Regions from separate parts of the Pseudoblastomonas flavescens genome, predicted to be linked through region 1. Evidence: riboswitches for the same ligand, from Rfam matches in the RefSeq annotation. Region 1 holds a riboswitch; the other holds the start of a gene.
The links. Region 1 has a riboswitch for cobalamin ahead of QQW98_RS10035 (TonB-dependent receptor plug domain-containing protein). Riboswitches for the same ligand answer to the same signal wherever they lie in the genome.

Region 1 (8,881 bases):
TGTCATAGCCCGCCAGCGGCACCGCATTGGCCGCATCGTCGAAGCTTTCGCTCACGATGCGCCAGTCGGCGCCGAGCTCCAGCCCGAACGGCAGGCGGTAATCCGCCACCAGCGTCGCGGCATGCTGCGGCCGGCGGGCAAGGACATTGCCCGCATTCGCCGCGCCGGGCGTGCGGTTCTCGGTATCGATATAGGCGTAGACGCCTTGCAGGCGCAGCCCCTCGACCGGCTCATAGGATGCCTCCAGCTCGATCCCCTGCGCGCGCGCCACGCCGATGTTGTCGTAGGTGCCGAACGGCCGGTCGGTGCAGATCGGGTCGCTGGAACCGAAGCAGCTCGCGAATTCGATCTGGTTCTCGGTGTCGCGGCGGAAGACGGTGAGGCCGAGGTCGATTGTCTCGAGGTCGGAGAAGACGATCCCCGCATCGTAGCTGCGGCTGCGCTCCGGCTGCAGTGCGCGATTGCCGTAGTCGCTGAACAGCTGGAACAGGGTGGGCGCCTTGAACCCTTCGCCGAAAGAGGCCCGCAACCGCACCCCTCTCCTGATTGCGTAGGTGAGGTCCCCGCCGAAACTGACTTCGCTCCCGAAGACACTGTGATCGTCCACGCGCGCGCCGGCGGCCAGTTCGAAACCGGAGGCGCGGTATTCCGCTTGCATATAGGCGGCGCGCGTATCGTCGCGCTGCTCGTCGTCGAACAGGGTGGAGAAGCGCCGCCATTCCAGTTCGCCGCCGAAATGAAGTGTCATCCCATCGGTCGCTCCCCAGCGCCCGCGCAGTTCGGCGCGCTCGCTGGTGCCGTCGGTGGTGTAGGTCGGATCGGTGCCGAAAGCGGGATCGAAATTGGCGCGCTCGGTATCGGCCACCTGGTAGCTCGGTACGATCCGAAGGCGCTCGTCGTCATAGACCAGCCCGGCGCGGGCGAAGACCTGCCGCGTTTCCTGCGTCTCGTCCGTGTCCGCCAGCGTGAAGTCGGGCGCCGGGAAACCGTCGATCTCCAGTTCGCCGCGGCTGTAGCGGACCGAGCCTATGGCGCTGAGGTTGCGGGTGAGATCGAACGAGGCGTTTGCTCCGGCAGTCACCTGATCGAACCCGTCTGCCTCGGTGCCCGCTGCGGCTGAGGAAAACCCTTCGCTGCGAGCAAGGCCCGAATAGAGCGCGGCGCGGTATGGCCCGGTATCGAAGCCTGCCGATCCGGTGACGTAAAGGCTCTCACGGCTGCCGACTTCGGCGCTCATGCGCGTGAATTCGCCCTCCACGCTCCGTGCGGCAAGGACGCCGGCAATCGCATCGCTGCCCCAGATGGTAGAATTGGAACCGCGCAGCAGCTCGATCCGATCGAGATTGCCCGCCAGCAAATTGCCGAAGTCGAAACCCCCGCCCGGGCTCGCGGTATCGGCCGCGCGGATGCCGTCGACCAGCACCAGCAGCTGCTCCGCCTCCGCGCCGCGCACACGCACGCCGGTAAAGCTGCCCGATCCGCCGTTGCGGCTGAAAGTGACAGCAGGGGCGCGCTCCAGCACGCTGACGATGTCGGCGCCCTGCACCTGCTCTATGGTCTCGCGATCGAGGACGGTGACGCCGCGGCCCGTCTCGTCGGGCAAGTTCCCCGGAACAACGATCAGGTTTTCGTAAGCGCAGCCGGCAAGCAACTGGACGCCATCGGGACCGGGGGGATAGCAGAAGTCGACTTCTTGGTCGCGCTCCTGCGCGTGAGCCACACCGGGGACAAGCGCCGCAGCGCCAAGCAGAAACAGATATTTACGCAAGGTTCTTTCCTTTCAATCACGACACACTGCCGCTCATGAAAGATCGCCGCAGCGCCAATAAGCGCGCGGCTTTCTTCGCTGTCGGTACACCCCGCCCGCAGCCGAACGACGCGTTGCAGGCAGGTCTCCTGGCTCGACCGGATCATCGATCGCCGCCGCCTTCCCGCTTTTCGCAGTGGCATCGTGGCGGCGATCCATCCGGTCACAGTTGCGGGGGCAGCGGAGGTTTCTCGCCTCACTTCCCTTAACCTGTAACGCTGCCCGCGCCCCTACGCCCGTCGCCGCGGCGGGGCAAGACCCGGCAGCGGCGCCTGTCCCCCTCCTGCCCGCGCCCACCCGCGCGTTAACGATTTGCTGGGCGGCGTGCCGTTAAGGGACGGCCGATGCGGGGCGGCTGCGAAACCCGGCTGCGCACGCTACGCGCCGAGGCGCGCCCTACGCCGCAACCGGAGCCCGCTTGATTCATTCCGTCCCCACCCCTGCCATGACGCCCGCGATGTCCGCACGGCTGGCGGCCTCGCGCCGGCAGCGCAAGGAAGCGCGGGCGGCGGAAAAGGCGGACAAGCCAATGCGCGGACGGCGGATAGCGCTGCTTGCCGCGGCGCTCGCCCTGCCCGCCATGGCGGCCGAGCGGGAGTGGAACGCGGCCAGGGACGTACCGGTGGAAATCGCCCCGATGCCGTTCGAAACGGCGGGCGAGAATTTTCCCGGTTCGGCGTTCTATTACCTCGAGGACGAAGACTACGTCGCGCCGTCCGATGCGGATTTCACGCAGGTCGCCTCCACCGCCAATGCCGAAGGCGTGCTGGTGGAAACCGAGACGAGCGAGATCCCCGGCGTGGGCGCCGTGGCCGCACCGCTCGTCGCGCTCGGCGGCGGCGATACCTCGGCCCGCGCGCTCAAGTGCATGACGATGGCGATCTATTACGAAGCCGCGAGCGAGGCCGATGCGGGCCAGCGCGCGGTGGCGCAGGTCGTGCTCAACCGCGTGGCGCACCGGTCCTATCCCAACAGCGTGTGCGGCGTGGTCTTCCAGGGCAGCGAACGGCGCACCGGGTGCCAGTTCAGCTTCACCTGCGACGGCAGCCTGCGGCGTACCCCGTCGCGCGTGTTCTGGGCCCGTGCGCAGGCGGTCGCCCGCTCCGCGCTGGCCGGCGCCGTCTATCGCCCGGTCGGCCTTGCGACCCATTACCACACGACCGCGATCTATCCTTACTGGGCGCCCAGCCTCCACCATTTGGGCACTATCGGCGCGCACCGCTTCTATGCCTTCAAGGGCGGCGCGGGCCAGCCAGGCGCCTTCCGCTTCGCCTATGCGGGGTACGAGCCTTCCGCATCGCCCCGCGCCCGCGCCTCCATCGACGACAGCCTGACAACCGATCCGCTGGCCATCGCCAAGGCTTACGAGAGCGCGGAAGCGGCGAAACCTGCGGCAGGGCCGGGCGCGCCCGCTTCGCCCGCAACCGGTGGGGGCGCCGCAGGCCGCGCCGTCGCCAATACGCCGCCGCCGCAATACTCGCGCGCGGTGGAGGAACGCGGCGGCGATGCGCTGTTCCGCGCCGACAAGCTGCCCGGCTCGGGCGAGGTGAAGCCGGAATACGCCAATTCCGGCCAGTGGCTCGACCGTCCGAAATCGGGCGACTGACTGCCGCGCTATTCCCCGCGCGGAGCGAAAACCGCGCAGTGACACTTTCATAACCATAGCGTCACACGAAGCCTTAGCAGGGCCGCGCCTAGGGCATCTTCATACCCGGGCGCAGCCACTGTGGCGAAGCGCCCGATTGACCAGGATCGCACCCGTCCCATGACCATCCGTTTCGCCGCCGCCACCACTGCCGCCTCCACCCACCCGGTGGTCCGCCGCGTGTGTACGGTGCGCCTTTCTCGCCCCGCTAACGACAACCCTTCGGCGGACCGCAACGACAAGCTCCTCTACGAGGCGCTGCGCCATTTCGCGCAACACGGAATCGCCGCAGCGCGCCATGCCAAGGGGCGCGCGGAGGAGGCATTCTTCGCCGGCGACCGCGAGGCGTACGAGTGGTGGCTCAGCGTCTGCCGCCAGCTCGACCGCCGAATGGCCCGCGATTGCGCCGCCGGCATCGATTCCGCAGAGGCCGCCGACGCCTGATTACCGGGCATTTGGTAGGCGGGGTCAGGATCCCGCGGAAACCTCGTGAACGGGTGTTAACCAAAAAATGACGTCATCGCCTTATGCCCGTGACAGGAACAAAGAGCGAAGGCTGGACCCATCAGCGGTTTACGTAATCTTGTTAGAGGTTTGTCGAGCAAGGACGCGATCGATGAACGCGTGCGGCAGACGCTCGTCAAGACTCTTTACCGCCAGTGGTCGAGCATGGCCATCGGCGCCGTCTGCGGGATCATAACCAACGGCGCGGCCGCCTATGTCAGCCGCAACGCCTTCCTCGTCGCCGGCGCCATCCTCCTCAGCATCGTCGCCATCGGCCGCCTGGTCGCCCCGCTTTACCTCCGCCGCCCCTGCCATCGCCGCAATGCGCGCGTGCTGGAAATCGTCTACGAAACGGGGGCTTTCACCTATTCCGCCCTTGTCGGGCTCATGTGCGCCTTCGCCATATGGGCGATGATCGATCCTGCCGTCCAAATGCTCCTGCTCGGCAATGCCATCGGTTACGGCGTCGGTATTTCGGCGCGCAACGCCGGGCGGCCCGTCATTGCGCTGGGGCAGTTGTTCCTGTGCCTGATCCCGCCGATCCTCGCCTGTTTCCTGTCCGGCAATCTGGCGCTCGCCATGCTCGGCTTCGGCATGCTGATGCTGCTGCCGGCGATGGTCGAGATTACGCTAAACGTGTTCCAGTTGCTGCGCCGCTCGATCTCTACGGCGGAGACCAGCCAGAAGCTGGCCGACAAGATGCAGCAGCTGGCGCGCACCGACGTGGTCACCGGCCTCGCCAACCGCGCCGGACTCAACCACCAGATGGTGGAGCGGCTGATGGTCGTCGGCAGCGACCGGAAGCTGGCGCTGTTCTGGATGGACCTCGACCGGTTCAAGGAAGTGAACGACACGCTGGGCCACCCGGTCGGCGACCGCGTGCTGACAGAGATCGCCCGCCGCCTGCAGGCGCTGGAGCTGGACGACACCACCATCGCCCGGTTCGGCGGGGATGAATTCATCGTCGTAACCGAAGTCGGCAGCCGAAAGGAAAGCGAAGACGTGGCGCAGGCCATCCTCGCCGCGATCAACCGCCCGATCCGCATCGACGCGGACCGGCTGGAACTGGGCGCATCGATGGGCATCGCCCTGATGCCCGACGACGGCAGCGATTTCGACACGCTGATGCAGAGCGCGGACCTTGCGCTTTACGACGCCAAGATCAACGGCCGCAACCGCGCCACCTTCTTCGACGGGTCGATGACCCGCGACCTCGTCCGCCGTAAGGAAATCGAGGCCGAACTGCGCCACGCCATCCAGCGCGACGAACTGTCGATCTTCTTCCAGCCGATCGTGGACCTCGAAACCGGCCGCATCCGCACGTTCGAGGCGCTGGTGCGCTGGTTCCACCCGCAACGCGGCGAGATGCGCCCGGACGAATTCATCCCCGTGGCCGAAGACACCGGCCTCATCATCACGCTGGGCAACTGGATCACCCAGCAGGCGGCCAAGGCCTGCGCCCAGTGGCCCGAGGACGTGACGATCGCCGTCAACCTCTCGCCAATCCAGATCCGCGCGCCCGGCGCCGCGCTCGGCATCCTCGCCGCCCTGCGCGAGGCCCGGCTCGACCCGACCCGCCTGGAGCTGGAAGTGACCGAAAGCCTGTTCCTGGAAGACAGCGAGAACACCGCCCGCTTCATCGAGGAACTGAGCGGCCACGGCGTACGCTTCGCCCTCGACGATTTCGGCACGGGCTATTCCTCGCTCGCCTATATCGACAAGTTCCCGTTCAAGAAGATCAAGGTCGACCGCAGCTTCGTGTCCGGCAAGGACGTGGGCCGCAAGAGCGAGGCGATCATCCGCGCGGTTGCCGAAATGGGCAACCAGCTGGAAATGGACATCGTGGCCGAGGGGCTCGAAACGGTCGAGCAGGTCCAGGCCGTCAAGAATGCGGGCTGCACGCTGGGCCAGGGTTACTACTTCAGCCGCGCCGTGCCCGATTACCTTGCCGCAATCCTGCTCAGCAACGAGCATGGCAAGGCCGCTGCCGCTAAAACCACCGGCAGCTAGGCTGCCAACCCTCCGCTTGAGGAACCAGATCGACGCCCGCGCGTCGGGTGGGTAAGCGCGCGCGTCCAGCCGCTTATTGCTATTGCGAACTGTTTGCAAAGATAGTCCGCGCAGTCGGTTGCAAACTCGCGCGCACGGGCCTAGGTGCCCTACCGAGCCTCAATCGGGCGCGTCTTGCTTCGCGGAGCGCGGGGCGCGACCCGGACGACGAAAGCGCCCGCGAAGGGAATTGACCGCATATGGCCCAGAACGCTGGACGCAAGAAGATCGCTCTCATCGGTTCCGGCATGATCGGTGGCACCCTCGCCCACCTCGCCGCGAAGAAGGAAATGGGCGACATCGTCCTGTTCGACATCGCCGAAGGCATGCCGCAGGGCAAGGCGCTCGACCTGTCGCAGTGCGGCCCGATCGAAGGCTTCGACGCGAAGATCACCGGCACGAACGACTACGCCGACATTGCCGGCGCCGACGTGGTGATCGTGACCGCCGGCGTGCCGCGCAAGCCGGGCATGAGCCGCGACGACCTGCTCGGCATCAACCTCAAAGTGATGAAGGCCGTCGGCGAAGGCATCAAGAACAACTGCCCCGACGCATTCGTGATCTGCATCACCAACCCGCTCGACGCGATGGTCTGGGCGCTGCGCGAATTCAGCGGCCTTCCGCACAACAAGGTGGTCGGCATGGCCGGCGTGCTCGACAGCGCGCGCTTCGCGACCTTCCTCGCATGGGAATTCGACGTGTCGGTGAAGGACGTGAACGCCTTCGTCCTCGGCGGCCACGGCGACACCATGGTCCCGGTCACCAGCTACACCACGATCAACGGCATCCCGGTCAATGACTTCGCCAAGATCAGGGGCGTGAGCGAAAGCCGCATCGACGAGATCGTTGACCGCACCCGCAAGGGCGGCGGCGAGATCGTCGGCCTGCTCGGCAACGGCTCGGCCTATTACGCGCCCGCTACCAGCGCCATCGCGATGGCCGAAGCCTACCTGGGCGACAGCAAGCGCATCCTGCCGTGTGCAAGCTATGTCGAAGGCAAGTACGGCCTCGACGGGCTGTACGTGGGCGTCCCCACCATGATCGGCGCAGGCGGCACCGAAGAAGTTATCGAGATCGAACTGTCGGACGAGGAAAAGAGCAACCTCAAGGTCTCGACCGACGCGGTCGAGGAACTGCTGGAAGCGTGCAAGGGGCTGGATGAAAGCCTGAAGTAATGTGAGAGGCCCCGCAAAGGCGGGGGCCTCACTCGGCACGCTCCGACTTATTTGCCTGAGACCCCCGCCTTCGCGGGGGATCACATCGAGAGGATCACAATGAGCATTCTTGTCGACAAGAACACCAAGGTCATCACGCAAGGGATGACCGGCAACACCGGTACCTTCCACACGCAGCAGGCGCTCGATTACGGTACCCAGATGGTTGCGGGCGTCACCCCGGGCAAAGGCGGCACCGAGCACATCGGCCTGCCGCAGTTCGACACGGTTCGCGAGGCGAAGGCCGCAACGGGCGCGACCGCATCGTGCATCTACGTGCCGCCGCCCTTCGCCGCCGACGCGATCTGCGAGGCGATCGATGCCGAGATCGAGCTGATCATCTGCATCACCGAAGGCATCCCGGTGCTCGACATGGTCCGCGCCAAGGCCGCGCTGGAAGGGTCGAAGTCGCGCCTGATCGGGCCGAACTGCCCCGGCGTGCTGACGCCGGAAGAATGCAAGATCGGGATCATGCCGGGCAAGATCTTCAAGAAGGGCAGCGTCGGTGTGGTCAGCCGCTCCGGCACGCTGACCTATGAAGCCGTCCACCAGACCACCATGGTCGGCCTCGGCCAGACGACCGCGGTCGGCATCGGCGGCGACCCTGTCAACGGCACCAACTTCATCGACGTGCTCGACCTGTTCCTGGACGACCCGGAAACCAAGTCGATCATCATGATCGGCGAAATCGGCGGCAGCGCGGAAGAGGAAGCGGCGGAATTCCTGAAGCAGGAAGCCGCCAAGGGCCGCAGCAAGCCGACCGTAGGCTTCATCGCCGGCCGCACCGCCCCTCCGGGCCGCCGCATGGGCCATGCCGGCGCCATCGTGAGCGGCGGCAAGGGCGGCGCGGAGGACAAGATCGCGGCGATGGAAGATGCGGGCATCCGCGTCTCCCCCAGCCCCAGCGAACTCGGCACCACGCTCGACGCAATGCTGAAGGAAATGGCCTGAGGTAAAGCTGTCAGTCCCCGCGCAGGCGGGGACCGCAGGCCGCAAGCGCCCAGGGATGAAACCAGGCTATGTCTATATCCTCGCCAACAAACCGATGGGCGTCCTTTACATCGGCGCTACCGACGACCTCGCCCGCCGGGTGTCGGAGCATCGGCAGGGAAGCCAGAAAAGTTTCGCGCAGCATTACAATTGCCAGCGCCTCGTCTGGTTCGAGGAATTCGAGAACATCCACGACGCCCGCGCGTTCGAACGCAAGATGAAAAAATGGAACCGGGCGTGGAAAGTGAACCGTATCGTGATGAGCAATCCGCAGTGGCGCGATCTCGCTCAATCGCTTTGACGCCGCGCCTGCCGACTGAGGCCCCCGCTTTCGCGGGGGTTCACGGAGACCGAAATGGGTAACGAGACACACGATTTCCTCCCCGCGATGGGCGACCAGGAGGGGCCGCAGCCCGGCCCTTCGTGGGAGAATGCGCGTTGGCCGCTGACCGATATCGATGCGGAGGACGACCTTACCCAGGCGCTCGACCCCACGGCGATGAAGCTGGCGCTGAAGGAAGCGCACGCCAAGGCCGGCAAGCCGGTGGACGACAAGGCGCTGGAAAAGGCCGCCGACGATTCCAATCGCGCGATGATGCTGGTGCGCTCGTTCCGCGTGCGCGGGCATCTTGCGGCCAATCTCGACCCGCTCGGCCTCTCGCACCGCGAAGT
Region 2 (8,881 bases), 680 kb from region 1:
AAGGTTGCCGTGGTGCAATTCATCAAGGGCAAGTGGAAGACGGGCGAGAAGAAGTTTTTCTCGCGCTTCCCGGATTTGGTGGACTGGCACGTCATGGGCGACGGTTTCACATGGGATACGCAGGACAGGGATCGCGATATCGAAGCCGCGGAAACGGCATTGGCCAAGGCCGGTGAGTTGATCGCGAGCGGCGACTACGCCTTGGTCGTGCTCGACGAAATCAATATCGCGTTGCGCTACGAATACCTGACGCCCGCGGCAGTGATCGAGGCGCTGGAACGCAGGGGTGATACCCGGATCATCCTTACCGGGCGGGACGCTAAGCCCGAACTGATCGATTATGCCGACACCGTCACCGAGATGGCCGAAATCAAGCACGCCTACCACGCCGGTATCCGCGCGCAGCAGGGCATCGACTTCTAGCAGGCAAGGATTGACAGCAACGGACGAGGCGAGCATTGGCGCGGACAGACGGTGCTGCAGGTGCGAAATCGCCTGGAGCTAAGAGGGAAGCCGGTGCGATACCGGCGCTGTGCCCGCAACTGTGAGCCAGGAGCCCCGAACCAACACGTCACTGGCCAAGCCCTGCACTGGGTGGCGCCGGGAAGACGGTTCGAAGGCGTTGATCGGCAAGCCAGGAGACCTGCCGTCGCGTCGTTCGTCCGGGGCCGGGTCCAGCCCAGTGGGACAGGAAAGTTCTTTTCCGAAGTAACGACAGCCAGGCCGGTTACCGGCGCTGCGGCTCTCGGCGAGCGGCAGCGGGCCATCTGTCGAGTTGACCATGCGGGCACCGGAGCCTCCGCGTGGACTGGCTTTGGATTTTGCAATGAAAACCGCACTCTATCTGCCCGTCGCGGCATCGGCCGTGGCGCTGTGTTCGACCGGAGCATTCGCCCAGTCGGTCGATCGCCCCGAAGACGAGGAACTGGGCTCCGAAACGATCGTCGTCACCGCCAATCGCACCGAACGGGCGATCAGCCAGGTAGGTGAATCGGTCACCGTCGTCGAGGAAGAGGAAATAGTGAACCGTCAGCCGAGCGATGTGCTCGATGTGCTGCGCACCGTCCCCGGCGTCACCTTCAACCGTAATGGCGGCATCGGCACTAATGCTGGCGTCTCCATCCGCGGGGCCGAAAGCGACCAGACCGTTGTGCTGATCGACGGCGTGAAGCTGAACGATCCGGCGTCGCCCGGCGGCGGGTTCAATTTCGGACCGCTGCTGCTGGGCAATATCGCCCGGGTGGAAGTGGTGCGCGGTTCGCAGAGCGTGCTCTACGGCAGCCAGGCGATCGGCGGTGTCGTGAACCTAATCACGCGCGAACCGACCGAGGAACTCGGCATGTTTGCCCGTGCCGAATATGGCGCGCGCGATACGGCGGAACTGACCGGCAATGTTTCGGGTCGGTTCGGCCCGGTCGCGGCCAGCATCGGGGCAAGCTATCTGCATACCGACGGCATCTCTGCCTTCAGCGAAGCGCGGGGCGGGGCCGAGAGGGACGGTTTCGAAAGCCTTGGCGTCAATGGCAAGATCGACATAGCCCTGAGCGAAAACCTCTCCATCGATCTGCGCGGCTTCTACGCCGACGGCGAAGTGGGCATCGATGGCTTCCCGGCTCCCGACTACGTCTTCGCGGATGTCGATGAAGTTTCCTATCGCAACGATTTCGTTGGTTATGCGGGGCTGAATGCCGACTTCCTCGACGGTCGTTTCCGCAATCGGCTGGGCTTCGCCTACACCAATATCGATCGCCGCAACTTCAACTTCGATACCGATACCGAGACGTTCGACGCCAATGGCGAGAATCGTCGCTACGAGTATCAGGGCGTGTTCGACGCCGCCGAGTTTGTCGAACTGGTCTTCGGGGCCGAGCGCGAGAAATCCGATTTTCGCAGCGGCACCGATGAAGCCGACGTCTGGATCAACAGCGTCTACGGACAGGTCAACCTGAGCCCCGTGACAGGTCTCTCGTTGACCGGGGGCGTGCGCTACGACGATCACGAGACCTTCGGCGATGCAACGACTTTCGCGGCCAGCGGCGCCTACACTCCCAATAGCGGCGATACCGTGGTGCGGGCCAGCTATGGCGAAGGCTTCAAGGCCCCATCGCTCTATCAGATCTATAGCACCTACGGGAATCCGGCCCTTCTGCCGGAGGAATCGGAAAGCTGGGATGTCGGCATAACGCACAGCTTCCTCGATCGGCGTGCGCAGATCGGTGTCACCTATTTCGAGAGGGATTCGACCAATCTGATCGGATTCGTCTCGACCGCGACACCGCCTTTCGGCTTCTACGACAACACCGAACTCGCATCGGCGAAAGGCTGGGAGTTCGGACTCGCGGTCCGTCCGGTCGACGGCTTCGATGTCGCGCTGAACTACACCAATATCGATGCGATCGACGAGACCACCGGCAACAAGCTTGCCCGGCGTGCCGAAGACAAGGCCGACTTGGTGGTCGATTACCGGATGAGTAACGGCATCGGCATCGGAGCCACCGTTCTCGTTGTCGGGGACAGCTTCGACAATGCAAGCAACACACGGCAACTGGACGGCTATGTGGTGGCCGACCTTCGGGCCAGCTACGGTGTCACCGAGCAGCTGGAGATCTTCGGACGGGTCGAGAACCTGTTCGATGAGGAATACGAGACCGTTTATCGTTACGGCCAGCCCGGTCGCGCGGTATTCGGCGGCGTGCGCTTCCGGATGTAGTCGATGATGCGGGCGATCCTCTCGGCGCTGGTGTGCCTCTCGCTCTGTGCCTGTTCGCAGGTGCCCGAGCGGGGCACCGATGCGCCGCGACGGATCGTCAGCCTCGATTATTGCGCCGACCAATATGTGCTGAAATTCGCCGATCGCGAAGATATCCTCGCGCTGTCGCCCGATGCGGGGAAACGCTTTTCCTACATGCGCGCGGCGGCCGACGGTATCCCCACGGTGCGTCCGCGCACGGCGGATGTCCTCGCGCTACAGCCCGATCTGGTGGTGCGGACATATGGCGGCGGGCACGACATTGCGGACTTCATGAAAGAGCCGGGCGTGCCGGTCGTGCAGATCGGCTTCCCCCAATCGATTGACGAAGTGCGGGGCGAAGTGCTGCGCGTGGGGACCGAACTCGGCAAGCCCGAGGAGGCGGCGGAACTCGTCGCCGAGATGGATCGGCGCCTCTGGGCGCTCGCCGAAAGGCCCCGGCCTCGTCGCGAAGTTCTCTACATGACCCCCGCCGGTGTGACCGCTGGCGAGGGGACACTGGTGCACGAACTGTTCGTGGCGGCCGGCCTCGAGAATTTCCAGGATCGCCCCGGCTGGAATCCCCTTCCGCTCGAACGCCTCGCCTACGAGCGCCCCGACCTGATCGCGGCGGCGTTTTTCGAGAGCGCGACCAACCACGTCGACAACTGGAGCGCGGCGCGCCATCCGGTGGCGCAGGCGCAGCTGCGCGAACTGCCGGTCGTCCCGTTAGAAGGAGCATGGACGGCTTGCGGTGGGTGGTTCCTGCTAGACGCAGTCGAAGCGCTGGCGACATCGGGGGAGAACACGCGATGAATCGGGTGGTGTTCATCCTGCTGGCAGGTCTGGCAGGTGCGTTGGTTCTTTCGGTCGCGCTGGGTTCGGTGCCCTTGCCGCTCGACCGCGTGCTGGCTGCTCTCGCATTTCAATCGAGTCAGGGTGACGAGCTGGTGGTCTGGCAAATCCGCCTGCCTCGTGCGCTCGCTGCCGCGTTCGTCGGCGCGGCGCTGGGGATAAGCGGGGCGGCTCTTCAGGGCCTGCTGCGCAATCCGCTGGCAGAGCCTGGCATCCTCGGCGTTTCGGCTACCGCCGCGCTCTTCGCGACTTTCGTGCTTTATTTCGGTCTCGCGACTGCCGGTCCACTCGTCTTGCCATTGGCTGCGGTCGCGGGGGCGCTGATCGCCACCCTGCTGGTGGCGCTGGCCGCGATCCGCACCCGCTCCGTGGTCACGCTGATCCTGATTGGCGTCGGCCTTTCGAGTTTCTCGGCGGCGATCATGGCGCTGCTGATGAATCTCGCGCCCAACCCGTTCAGCCTTGCCGACATGGTCAACTGGATGCTCGGCACGGTGGACAATCGGAGCTTCGACGACCTGATCTTCGCGCTGCCCTTCATGGCGATCGGGGTGGTGGTGCTTCTTGCATCGCGCCGAGGCCTGTCCGCGCTCGCCTTGGGAGACGAGGCGGCCGAAGGAATGGGACTGGACCTCAGGCGGCAACGGCTGGCGGTCATCATCGGCGCCGGCCTGGCGACAGGTGCCGCTGTGGCGCTTGCTGGTGCGATCGGCTTTGTCGGGATCGTCGCGCCGCATCTGGTGCGGCCTTTCCTGCGCTACGATCCGGCACGGCTGCTGGTGCCATCGGCTATGCTCGGCGCTCTGATCCTTATGCTGGCGGACATCGGCGTGCGGGTTCTGCCGACCGATAGCGAGCTCAAGCTGGGCGTGGTCGCGTCACTGCTCGGTGCACCGGTATTCATCTGGATCGCTGCGCGACGGAGGCTGGCATGAGCATTCTGCAAGCGAGCGGTCTGAGCTACGCGGTGGACGGCAAGCCGCTGGTCGTCGATGCTGGCTTTTCGCTGGAACCAGGGGAACTCACCGCGCTGATCGGCCCCAACGGGTCAGGCAAGACGACTCTGCTGCGCCTCGCGCTCGGCCTTCTCCAAGCAGAAGCCGGTTCGGCGTCGATCGATGGCGAGCCGGTCGCTGGGCTTTCGCCGGTCGAGCGGGCGCGCAAGATCGCCTACCTGCCGCAGGCCCGACCGCTGGTCTGGCCGCAACCGGTTCGCGACGTCGTTTCGCTCGGGCGGTTCGCCTATGGCGCAGCTTTGGGGCGGCTGTCAGCGGGCGATGAGGCGGCGGTTTCTCACGCGATCGGGGCCTGCCAGCTGGACGGTTTCGAAGAGCGGGCAGCCGATACCCTATCGGGCGGTGAATTGGCCCGTGTGCATCTCGCGCGTGCGCTCGCTGCCGAGACTCCGCTGGTCATTGCCGACGAGCCGGTCGCCGCGCTCGATCCGCGTTACCAGCACCAGACCATGCGGTTGTTTGCCTCAATGGCGCAGGGCGGTCACGGAGTGCTTACGGTCGTCCATGATCTCGATCTCGCGCTGCGTTACGCCACCCGCGTGCTGTGGTTGGATGAGGGGCGGATTGTAGCGGATGGGACGCCAGAAGAGACCTATACCAATGAGCGTCTGAGGCGAGTGTTCGGGATCGAGGCAGAGATTATCCGGAATGGCGCACGGATCCGGCTCGACATCTTGGGTCCCGTGTAACGCAGGATGACCGGTCGCGCGATCATGCTGCAGGGCACCGGCTCGGACGTTGGCAAATCGCTGCTGGTTGCGGGGCTTTGCCGGATCGCTCAGCGACGCGGGATCGACGCGGCACCCTTCAAGCCGCAGAATATGTCGAACAATGCTGCCGCCTGTCCGGGTGGAGGCGAAATCGGTCGAGCGCAGGCGCTCCAGGCTCGCGCTGCGGGGCTGCAGCCGTCGACCGACATGAACCCCTTGCTCCTCAAGCCCGAAGGCGACCGGCGCGCGCAGGTCGTCCTGAACGGCAAGGCGCTGCGCAGTGAAGAAGCAGCAGCGTATATGGCAAATCGGGGAAGTCTGCTTCCCATCGTGATCGAGGCATTCGATCGGCTGAGATCGGCGCACGAACTCGTTATCGTCGAGGGCGCGGGCAGCCCGGCGGAGGTAAACCTGCGCAAGGGCGACATCGCCAATATGGGCTTTGCGCGCGCGACCGATGTTCCCGTAGTGCTCGTTGGTGACATCGATCGCGGCGGGATTATCGCATCGCTCGTCGGCACCCGAGCCGTAATCGACACCGAGGATGCCGAGATGATCGCAGGCTTCGCCATCAACCGCTTCCGAGGCGACCAGGCCCTGTTCGAAGATGGCGTGCGTTTCATCGAAGACCGCACCGGCTGGCGTAATTTCGGCATCGTGCCGTGGCTGGCCTGTGCTGCGCGGCTGCCCGCTGAAGACGCTGTGGTGCTGGGACAGGCGAAACCGAAAGACGGGGCCATTTTGATTGCCGTGCCAATGCTTTCGCGGATCAGCAATTTCGACGATCTCGATCCGCTTCGTGCCGAGCCGGATGTAGAGGTCCGCTTCATTCCTACCGGCCAGCCCATTCCGCGCGAGGCCGGTGCAGTCATCCTCGCAGGCACCAAATCGACCTTGGCCGACTTGGCAATGCTGCGGAACGAGGGGTGGGACTACGACATCATCGCCGCCTGGCGCACAGGCGCGCACATCGTCGGCCTGTGCGGTGGCTTCCAGATGCTGGGCAATCGGATCGAGGATGCCGACGCCGCGGATGGATTGGCAGGGACTGCGGATGGTCTGGGCCTGTTCGACATGACGACGGTGATGACCCGCAAGAAAGTGGTCCGCCCCATCAGCGGGACTACAATTGCCGATGCTGACGCGGTGACAGGTTACGAGATTCATACCGGTCTTTCGCAGGGGCCTGCGCTGGAGAAGCCCTTCTCTCGCTTGGAAGACGGCGTCCTTGATGGCGCGGTCGCAGCGGGCGGACGTCTGATCGGAACCTATCTTCACGGTGTGTTTGCAAGCGACGCATTCCGTTCGCGCTGGCTTGAGAAATTGCGTAGCGGCCGGAGCAGCACGCTCAACTACGAAGATGGTGTTGACACAGCGCTGGACGAACTAGCCGAAGGGCTCGAGGAGGCCCTCGACGTTGACGCTTTGCTGGCGCTTGCGCGGTGACCGCGGCATGGATCATGATGGCAGGGCTCGCGATCGAAGCCGTGGTCGGCTGGCCCGAAGCGGTGGACAAGCGGATTGGGCATCCTGTCCGCTGGTTCGGCTGGCTGGTCGAGCGGACAGAGCGTCTGGGCAATCGCCAATCACGGAGCAGATCGGCGCGGATCGCGACGGGCGGTCTTGTTACTCTGTTTCTAGTGGCGCTTGCGGGCTTGATCGGTCTGGCCATCCAGCTGCTTCTGCCAGCCGGATGGCTAGGCCTTGCCCTGATTGCCCTCCTCGCCTCCAGCCTGATCGCTGCGCGCTCACTGCGCGAACACGTTGCGGCGGTCGTCGAGGCGTTCGACACTACAGGGATCGAGGCTGCGCGGCATTCGCTCAGCCGCATCGTTGGACGTGCGACCGCTGAGCTGGATGAGCCCGCCATCGCCCGTGCCGCCATCGAGAGCTTGGCAGAGAACACTTCGGATGGCGTCACTGCACCCTTGTTCTGGGGTGCGCTTTTCGGCCTGCCGGGTCTGTTTGCCTACAAGGCAATCAACACGCTCGATTCGATGATCGGCCATCGCAATGCGCGCTACGAAGCTTTCGGTAAGATTGCCGCCCGGCTCGACGATCTCGCCAACCTGATCCCCGCACGCCTGACGGGTATTCTTTTCGCGCTATGTGCCGGTTCGGGCCAGGCTATACTAATCATGTTTCGGGACGCCGGCAGGCACCGTTCTCCCAATGCAGGGTGGCCGGAGTCCGCGATGGCGGGCGCGCTCGGCATCAGACTGTCGGGGCCGCGGACTTATGGCGAAACGACGAGCAACGACCCTTGGCTCAATTCGGGAGCAAGAGAGCCATCAGGAGCCGATATCCGCCGCGCCTTGGATCTTTATCGGTGGGTAGTCATCGCCATGGCGATCATCCTGGCGCTCCTGGGCTGGATCAACGTGTCATGACCGATCTCGACCTCGTGTCAGGCCATGGCGGACGGATCGACGCGATGGCACGCGCGTTTCCCGGGGCGCCACTGCCATGGATCGACCTGTCGACCGGCATCAATCCGTATCCTTATCCGTTGCCCCCGATCGCACCCGATGCATGGGAGCGCTTACCGGCCGAGGTGGCCCGCGCATTCTGCGAAACCACCATGGCGGAGTCGTTCCGATGCGATCCGTCTTTTTGCCGCGCGGTCGCCGGGACGGAAGTCGTCATCCGCCAGCTGCCGTCGATCCTGCGTGCTCAAAGAGTCGCCGTGCGCGCTCGAAGCTATGCCGATCATGCGGAAAGCTGGCGACTGGCGGGGGCGAAGGTGGTCACGCATTCCGATCCCTTGGCATTGGCCGGGGAGGCTGATGTCGTAGTAATCGTGAACCCCAACAACCCTGATGGGCATCGTTGGTCTATCGAAGCCATCGAGACAGCGCGCGCTACACTCGCCCATCGTGGTGGCTGGCTGATCGTCGACGAGGCGTATGCCGACCTCAATCCTTCGCTAAGTGCGGCTCCGTTTGCGGGACGCAAGGGGCTCATCCTCTTGCGATCCTTCGGCAAGTTTTTCGGGCTTGCGGGTGTGCGGTTGGGTGCCGTGCTTGCTACGCAAGAGATCTTGAGCAGCATCGAAGATCGCCTCGGCGGATGGGATGTGTCGGGCCCCGCGCTGGATATCGGTGCGGCAGCCTATGCTGATCATGACTGGCAGGCCGCTACGCGCGGACACCTTGCCGTGCGAATGCAGGAGATGCACGCCCTTTTCGCGACCTCGGCGTTGGAAGACCGTGGCGGAACCGATCTTTTCCGGTTCGTCCGTGGATCTGACGCAAATGCGCTCTGGCGGCGACTTGCTGAGCAAGGCATCGCCGTGCGCCGGTTCGTCGGGGAAGCGCATCACCTCCGCATCGGCTTGCCCGCCGACAAAATCGCGTTTTCACGGCTTGCACGAGCGCTCAACCCTTGAGACGAAGGGGGAGCCCAGCGACCACGAGTTCGACCGTGTCGGAAATCTCGGCCAGCCGCTGGTTCAGCCGTCCCTGTTCGTCGCGGAAATCGCGGCCTAGTCGATTTTCCGGGACAATGCCCGAGCCGACCTCGTTACTGACCAGCACGACATTTGCATTAGCCCGCGCAATACTCTCCACCAG

Region 2: another riboswitch for cobalamin. It lies ahead of QQW98_RS06435 (TonB-dependent receptor plug domain-containing protein); the one in region 1 lies ahead of QQW98_RS10035 (TonB-dependent receptor plug domain-containing protein).

The regions. Positions count from the first base shown of each region.
Region 1 covers NZ_CP129107.1:1,922,590-1,931,470, reverse strand. The annotation lists gene QQW98_RS10035 (TonB-dependent receptor plug domain-containing protein) at 1-1,768, opposite strand, end outside; cobalamin riboswitch at 1,870-2,036, opposite strand; gene QQW98_RS10030 (cell wall hydrolase) at 2,265-3,413, shown strand; gene QQW98_RS10025 (hypothetical protein) at 3,573-3,896, shown strand; gene QQW98_RS10020 (putative bifunctional diguanylate cyclase/phosphodiesterase) at 4,077-5,966, shown strand; gene mdh (malate dehydrogenase) at 6,206-7,180, shown strand; gene sucD (succinate--CoA ligase subunit alpha) at 7,280-8,170, shown strand; gene QQW98_RS10005 (GIY-YIG nuclease family protein) at 8,226-8,510, shown strand; gene QQW98_RS10000 (2-oxoglutarate dehydrogenase E1 component) at 8,565-8,881, shown strand, end outside.
Region 2 covers NZ_CP129107.1:1,240,095-1,248,975, reverse strand. The annotation lists gene cobO (cob(I)yrinic acid a,c-diamide adenosyltransferase) at 1-423, shown strand, start outside; cobalamin riboswitch at 456-665, shown strand; gene QQW98_RS06435 (TonB-dependent receptor plug domain-containing protein) at 827-2,710, shown strand; gene QQW98_RS06430 (ABC transporter substrate-binding protein) at 2,717-3,544, shown strand; gene QQW98_RS06425 (FecCD family ABC transporter permease) at 3,469-4,518, shown strand; gene QQW98_RS06420 (ABC transporter ATP-binding protein) at 4,515-5,288, shown strand; gene QQW98_RS06415 (cobyric acid synthase) at 5,313-6,755, shown strand; gene cbiB (adenosylcobinamide-phosphate synthase CbiB) at 6,770-7,699, shown strand; gene cobD (threonine-phosphate decarboxylase CobD) at 7,696-8,697, shown strand; gene cobU (bifunctional adenosylcobinamide kinase/adenosylcobinamide-phosphate guanylyltransferase) at 8,687-8,881, opposite strand, start outside.